Regions from separate parts of the Escherichia sp. XD33 genome, predicted to be linked through region 2. Evidence: predicted binding sites of a transcription regulator. Region 2 holds the regulator's gene; the other holds the start of a gene.
What was found. Region 2 encodes Fur, which represses iron uptake genes when iron is present. Its sites were predicted from a motif close to ATAATAATGAGAACNACTATCAA; they were not measured.
Positions count from the first base shown of each region.

Region 1: the regulator Fur is predicted to act here: its motif matches at 2,291-2,313, upstream of bfd (bacterioferritin-associated ferredoxin).

Region 1 is NZ_JAENDM010000069.1:948-4,946, forward strand. It holds gene chiA (bifunctional chitinase/lysozyme) at 1-2,176, shown strand, start outside; gene bfd (bacterioferritin-associated ferredoxin) at 2,345-2,539, shown strand; gene bfr (bacterioferritin) at 2,611-3,087, shown strand; gene gspO (prepilin peptidase GspO) at 3,116-3,793, opposite strand; gene gspM (type II secretion system protein GspM) at 3,793-3,999, opposite strand, start outside.
Region 2 is NZ_JAENDM010000011.1:17,643-21,641, reverse strand. It holds gene chiP (chitoporin) at 1-1,228, shown strand, start outside; gene chiQ (ChiQ/YbfN family lipoprotein) at 1,278-1,604, shown strand; gene fur (ferric iron uptake transcriptional regulator) at 1,688-2,134, opposite strand; gene uof (fur leader peptide) at 2,127-2,213, opposite strand; gene fldA (flavodoxin FldA) at 2,423-2,953, opposite strand; gene ybfE (LexA regulated protein) at 3,093-3,386, opposite strand; gene ybfF (esterase) at 3,526-3,999, opposite strand, start outside.

The DNA of each region.
Region 1 (3,999 bases), on a different contig from region 2:
GCGTTATGTTCGTGCCGCTACGGCAACGGAAATCTCAGAAACCAGTAATCCACAGTCCTGTACTTCAGCACCACAGCCTTCACCGGATGTGAAACCGGCACCGGACGTTAAACCGGCTCCTGATGTTCAGCCAGCCCCAGCTGATAAGTCAAACGACAACTATGCTGTAGTAGCCTGGAAAGGTCAGGAAGGTTCTTCTACATGGTACGTTATCTATAACGGCGGCATTTATAAGAACGCCTGGTGGGTAGGCGCGGCAAATTGCCCAGGCGATGCGAAAGAAAACGATGCCAGTAACCCATGGCGTTATGTTCGCGCGGCAACGGCAACAGAAATCAGCCAGTATGGTAACCCTGGCTCCTGTTCCGTTAAGCCGGATAATAATGGCGGTGCTGTGACTCCGGTTGATCCAACTCCGGAAACACCGGTGACCCCAACTCCGGATAACAGCGAGCCATCAACACCAGCGGATAGCGTTAACGATTACTCATTGCAAGCGTGGAGCGGCCAGGAAGGTAGCGAAATTTACCATGTTATTTTCAATGGTAATGTTTACAAGAACGCCTGGTGGGTTGGGTCTAAAGATTGCCCACGGGGTACCAGCGCTGAAAACTCCAATAACCCATGGCGTCTCGAGCGTACAGCTACCGCTGCGGAATTGAGTCAGTACGGTAACCCGACTACCTGTGAAATTGATAACGGCGGCGTCATTGTTGCGGATGGTTTCCAGGCCAGCAAAGCGTACAGCGCGGACAGCATCGTAGATTATAACGATGCACATTATAAAACTTCTGTCGATCAAGACGCATGGGGCTTTGTCCCGGGCGGCGATAACCCGTGGAAGAAATACGAACCGGCGAAAGCATGGTCCGCATCCACTGTGTACGTGAAAGGTGATCGCGTTGTTGTTGATGGGCAGGCTTATGAAGCGCTGTTCTGGACGCAAAGTGACAACCCTGCTCTGGTGGCGAACCAAAACGCCACCGGTAGCAATAGCCGCCCGTGGAAGCCGTTAGGTAAGGCTCAGAGCTATAGCAACGAAGAGCTGAATAATGCGCCGCAGTTTAATCCAGAAACGCTTTATGCCAGCGATACGCTGATTCGCTTTAACGGTGTGAACTACATTTCTCAGAGTAAAGTGCAGAAAGTTTCTCCTTCTGACAGCAACCCGTGGCGTGTTTTTGTTGACTGGACCGGAACCAAAGAGCGCGTAGGTACGCCGAAGAAAGCGTGGCCGAAACACGTTTATGCACCGTATGTCGACTTTACGCTGAATACGATCCCGGATCTGGCTGCGCTGGCTAAGAATCATAACGTCAACCACTTCACGCTGGCGTTTGTGGTGAGTAAAGATGCGAACACCTGTCTGCCGACATGGGGTACCGCTTACGGTATGCAGAATTACGCTCAGTACAGCAAAATCAAAGCTCTGCGTGAGGCTGGCGGCGATGTGATGCTGTCTATCGGTGGTGCTAACAACGCTCCGCTGGCTGCTTCCTGTAAGAACGTAGACGATCTGATGCAGCATTATTATGACATCGTTGATAACCTGAACCTCAAAGTCCTGGACTTCGATATCGAAGGCACCTGGGTTGCGGATCAGGCATCTATTGAACGTCGTAACCTTGCTGTGAAGAAAGTGCAGGATAAATGGAAGTCAGAAGGCAAAGATATTGCTATCTGGTACACCTTGCCAATTCTGCCGACTGGCCTGACGCCGGAAGGGATGAATGTCCTGAGCGATGCCAAAGCGAAAGGTGTTGAGCTGGCGGGTGTGAACGTGATGACAATGGACTACGGTAACGCGATTTGTCAGTCTGCAAATACCGAAGGCCAGAACATTCACGGTAAGTGTGCAACGTCTGCGATTGCCAACCTGCATTCACAATTGAAAGGCCTCCATCCCAATAAGAGCGATGCAGAAATTGACGCTATGATGGGTACCACGCCGATGGTTGGCGTGAACGACGTTCAGGGCGAGGTGTTCTATCTCTCTGATGCTCGTCTGGTCATGCAGGATGCGCAGAAGCGTAATCTCGGTATGGTTGGTATCTGGTCAATCGCGCGCGACCTGCCGGGCGGCACTAACCTGTCTCCGGAATTCCACGGCCTGACTAAAGAACAGGCACCGAAGTACGCATTTAGCGAAATCTTCGCGCCGTTTACTAAGCAATAAATGTGTTGGCGATACCTTCCAGTATCGCCGCATTTTTTGTCAATGGGCTACTTTTGGTAGCCCATTATTTTTATTCATATTTCTATTCTTTGCTTAAAAAAGAGTCTTTCCGTAATTGAAATAAGAACTATTTTCATTTATTTTTGAAGAAAGTATACGGGAGTCTCTATGTACGTTTGTCTTTGTAATGGTATCAGCGATAAAAAAATTCGTCAGGCTGTGCGCCAGTTTTCCCCTCACTCGTTCCAGCAATTAAAAAAATTTATTCCGGTCGGCAATCAGTGCGGTAAATGTGTCCGGGCCGCGCGTGAAGTGATGGAGGATGAATTAATGCAGCTGCCGGAGTTTAAGGAGTCCGCATAAACGGAGTGTGTTTTTTGACTTACTCGTAAGCCGTTCTACTCTTCAAAGAGTGGAAGCGAAGGAGTCAAAAAATGAAAGGTGATACTAAAGTTATAAATTATCTCAACAAACTGTTGGGAAATGAGCTTGTCGCAATCAATCAGTACTTTCTCCATGCCCGAATGTTTAAAAACTGGGGTCTCAAACGTCTCAATGATGTGGAGTATCATGAATCCATTGATGAGATGAAACACGCCGATCGTTATATTGAGCGCATTCTTTTTCTGGAAGGTCTTCCAAACTTACAGGACCTGGGCAAACTGAACATTGGTGAAGATGTTGAGGAAATGCTGCGTTCTGATCTGGCACTTGAGCTGGATGGCGCGAAGAATTTGCGTGAGGCAATTGGTTATGCCGATAGCGTTCATGATTACGTCAGCCGCGATATGATGATAGAAATTTTGCGTGATGAAGAAGGCCATATCGACTGGCTGGAAACGGAACTTGATCTGATTCAGAAGATGGGCCTGCAAAATTATCTGCAAGCACAGATCCGCGAAGAAGGTTGAGCCGTGTCGGGAGGGAGAACCCTCCCGGTTAATAAGAGATCCAGGCCAGATACCCCAGGTTTATCATGCTGCCGAGCGCAAGCCACGGGCCGAATGCGATAGTGGTTATAGTCCGGCGTTGCAGAAGTTGTGAAACGATGGCGTAACCAATGCCACCCAGCGAGGCAATCAGCAGTATCATTGGCAACGTTTGCCAGCCACACCATGCGCCTGCAGCGGCCAGTAGCTTGAAATCACCGTAGCCCAATCCCTCTTTGTGACAAACTAACCAGACGCCCCAGTAAACACACCACAGCACCCCATAGCCCGCTACCGCGCCGTAAACCGCATCATGTAAATCAATTAATCCATACTGCGCATTAAATACCAAGCCAAGCCAGAGCAGCGGTAAGGTGAGTTTGTCGGGCAGGAGCTGAGTGCGAAAATCAATAACACTGAGCGTGAGTACGAAACAGAAATAGAGAAAGAGTGCGCCAGTCACGATGGGCGTGAAAGGTGCCAGGGCGCAGGCGATAGCAGCAGCAACACAAAGTATCAGGGGCACTGTATCATGCCAGGCATATTTTTTTTGCCTGAAATGAACCAATACCTGGCGAAACGTTAACGCCGTTTTATCCTCCAACGGCGAGAGGTGATAGGCGATGGCATTAACAAAATAACCTGCAATAAAACCAACCAGAATGAAGAGCGGCAGTAGCATTGTCATTATTGTTGCTCCCTGAAGGACAAATGCCTGAGGGTGATCTCTTCGTTTCCGGCAAGAGTAAACTGAAGGTCTTCAATAACAATACCGTATGTTACCTGTGCCGTAGTGAGCCAGCGGGAGACGTTTTCGAGGGGAGCTGTGACAGGATGAATTGTCAGAGTATTGTCCGGGCCGTTTTCCAGCGTGATAGCCAAATTCTCACGTTT
Region 2 (3,999 bases):
CGACAAATACAAAACCAACCTTTCTCACTCCACCTGGAATGCCAACCTCGATTTTCAGTCTGGTTATGCTGCTGATATGTTCGGCCTTGATATTGCCGCGTTTACGGCGATTGAAATGGCGGAAAACGGCGACAGCTCTCACCCGAACGAAATCGCGTTTTCAAAAAGTAATAAAGCCTATGACGAAGACTGGTCCGGCGACAAAAGCGGTATAAGCCTGTATAAAGCAGCGGCCAAATTTAAATACGGTCCGGTTTGGGCGAGGGCAGGTTATATTCAGCCAACCGGTCAGACGCTGTTAGCGCCTCACTGGAGCTTTATGCCGGGTACTTATCAGGGTGCGGAAGCCGGAGCGAATTTTGATTACGGCGATGCCGGTGCATTGAGTTTCTCCTACATGTGGACCAACGAATACAAAGCGCCGTGGCATCTGGAAATGGATGAGTTTTATCAGAACGATAAAACCACCAAAGTTGATTATCTGCACTCCCTTGGGGCGAAATACGACTTCAAAAATAACTTCGTACTGGAAGCGGCTTTTGGTCAGGCGGAAGGGTATATCGATCAATATTTTGCCAAAGCCAGCTACAAATTTGATATCGCCGGTAGCCCGTTAACCACCAGCTACCAGTTCTACGGTACCCGCGATAAAGTTGACGATCGCAGCGTCAACGACCTTTATGACGGCACCGCCTGGCTGCAGGCGTTGACCTTTGGTTACCGGGCGGCTGACGTAGTGGATTTGCGCCTCGAAGGCACCTGGGTTAAGGCTGACGGTCAGCAGGGATACTTCCTGCAACGTATGACTCCAACCTACGCTTCCTCAAACGGTCGCCTGGATATCTGGTGGGACAACCGTTCTGACTTCAACGCCAACGGCGAAAAAGCAGTCTTCTTCGGTGCGATGTATGACCTGAAAAACTGGAATCTTCCAGGCTTCGCCATCGGCGCTTCCTACGTTTACGCATGGGATGCTAAACCTGCGACCTGGCAGAGCAATCCGGATGCGTACTACGACAAAAACCGGACTATTGAAGAGTCTGCATACAGCCTGGATGCGGTCTATACCATTCAGGACGGTCGCGCCAAAGGCACGATGTTCAAACTGCACTTCACCGAATACGACAACCACTCCGACATCCCAAGCTGGGGCGGTGGTTACGGCAACATCTTCCAGGATGAGCGTGACGTAAAATTTATGGTAATCGCACCATTCACCATCTTCTGATGCCCGACGCGGCAGGTTTTGTGCCTGCCGCACGTTTGAGGAATTTGCTATGAAAAAACTGATTCTCATCGCCATGATGGCATCGGGGCTGGTAGCTTGTGCGCAATCAACCGCACCACAGGAAGACAGCCGTCTGAAAGAGGCATACAGCGCCTGTATCAACACCGCGCAAGGTTCGCCGGAAAAAATTGAAGCCTGCCAGAGCGTGTTAAACGTGCTGAAGAAAGAGAAACAACATCAGCAGTTTGCCGACCAGGAAAGTGTCCGCGTACTGGATTATCAGCAGTGTCTGCGTGCAACGCAAACCGGAAATGATCAGGCGGTGAAAGCCGATTGTGATAAGGTCTGGCAGGAAATTCGCAGTAATAACAAATAAGTGAGAGCTGTAACTCTCGCTTTTCTTATTTCCCTTGCATAAAAAAGCCAACCCGCAGGTTGGCTTTTCTCGTTCAGGCTGGCTTATTTGCCTTCGTGCGCGTGCTCATCTTCGCGGCAATCGCCTTCGGCACAGTGACCGTAAAGATAGAGACTGTGGTTAGTCAGGCGAATGCCATGTTTTGCGGCAATTTCACGCTGACGCGCTTCGATGGAATCATCACTAAATTCGATAACCTTGCCGCAGTCGAGGCAGATCAGGTGATCGTGGTGATGTTGCTGTGTCAGTTCAAATACGGATTTACCGCCTTCAAAATTGTGGCGGGTGACGATACCAGCGTCGTCAAACTGGTTCAGTACGCGATATACCGTAGCCAGACCAATTTCTTCACCCATATCGATCAGACGTTTGTATAAATCTTCCGCACTGACGTGATGGTTGTCCGGCTCCTGAAGAACTTCCAGGATTTTTAAACGAGGAAGCGTTACTTTCAGGCCAGCTTTCTTTAGGGCGGTATTGTTATCAGTCATGCGGAATCTGTCCTGTTACTAAGCGGTTCACTTCATTAGAAGAAGTGACAGAATTTGCTCTTGAGATAATGCGTATCATTATAGAATTGCCACGCCTAAATGAAAACCACAAGTCCCTGGCAAATATTGTTAATAAAAACGTGGCATAGCTTACATTTACAACGGCAAGGCCACTTGAACACCGGGACATTGTACAGGTACAACAGCAAAAGTTACAAATTTGTAGCAATTATTTTGATTGGCATTATCTATTAATACGGCGTAGACATGAGTCTACGCCGCATCACATCAGGCATTGAGAATTTCGTCGAGATGCAACTCTTCAGAAATCTGTTTAACCCATTTTTCTACACGTTCAGCGGTCAGTTCCGGCTGACGGTCTTCGTCGATAGCCAGACCGACAAAGTGGTCGTCATCTGCCAGACCTTTTGATGCTTCGAAATGATAGCCCGCAGTTGGCCAGTGACCAACGATGGTTGCACCGCGCGGTTCAATGATGTCGCGGATGGTGCCCAATGCGTCGCAGAAATATTCGGCGTAATCTTCCTGGTCACCACAACCAAACAGCGCAACCAGTTTGCCATTGAAATCAATCTCTTCGAGAGTCGGGAAGAAGTCATCCCAGTCACACTGCGCTTCGCCGTAATACCAGGTTGGGATGCCCAGCAGCAGAATGTCATAAGCTTCCAGATCTTCTTTGCTGCTTTTTGCAATGTCATGGACATCGGCAACGTCTTTACCAAGCTGTTTTTGAATCATTTTTGCGATATTTTCGGTATTACCGGTGTCGCTGCCGAAAAAGATGCCAGTGATAGCCATGAGTGAAATAACCTCTTGAAACTTATTGAAATGGGGGTGGAAAATTGCCCACGGATAAAGGCAATCATAGCAGAACAGGCAGTCTTGCGGAATCAGCAAACGAGCAGGACTGCACACTGTGCTACATGAAAGTGGAAATTTAAACGATGCCCTGACTACGCAGCGCCGCCAGTTGCTGCATTAACATCTCTTCGATCAGTTCGCTACGGCTCATATTGCGCGATTCCGCCAGCTCGTTCAGCGCCTCGACAGCTTCCGCGTTCAGCTTCAGTTCGACACGCTTAAGGCCACGTACTTTGTCGCGTTTTAGTTGGTTGCGTTTATTAATACGCAGCTGTTCATCGCGCGAAAGCGGATTAGTTTTCGGTCGTCCCGGTCGACGCTCGTGCGCGAACAGATCTAATGTCGTACGGTCCGTTTGTTCTTTGGCCATGATCTTGGTGACTTCGGGGGAAACAATCAGCCAGGCCTCTGCCCGGATGGATAGCGCGCCATAATACATCAGCGCGATGAGTCACGCCAACGCCCACGCGCGGAAAGCGACGCGGACGCTGGGTTTTTAATCAGTTGCGTTAATCATTGAGATAGCGACGGATAGCGCGTAATACCGCATCTGGTTTTTCAGCATGGACCCAGTGACCCGCGCCTGCAATGACATGCGCCCGTGCCTGTGGAAATTGTGCCAGTAAATCATCACGGTACTGCTCGCTAACATACGGAGAATTACCACCAGGGATAAACAGGGCAGGGTGATCCCATGCCGGGATTTTCTCCCAACCCACAATATGCGGATACTGATCCCACAATACCGGCACGTTAAAGCGCCACTCCCCGTCAACAAAAGATTTCAACAGAAACTGAATCACCCCTTCTTCATTAAGATGCTGGCGCATTATTGCTGCTGCTTGCTGGCGAGTTTGTGCGTCCGATTCACTGACCGCGTTGATAGCTGCGAAAATCTCATCATGACGGCGTACGTGATAGTCGACCGGTGCGATATCGATCGCCACCAGTTTATCGATGCGATCGGGGGCCAGTGCAGTAAG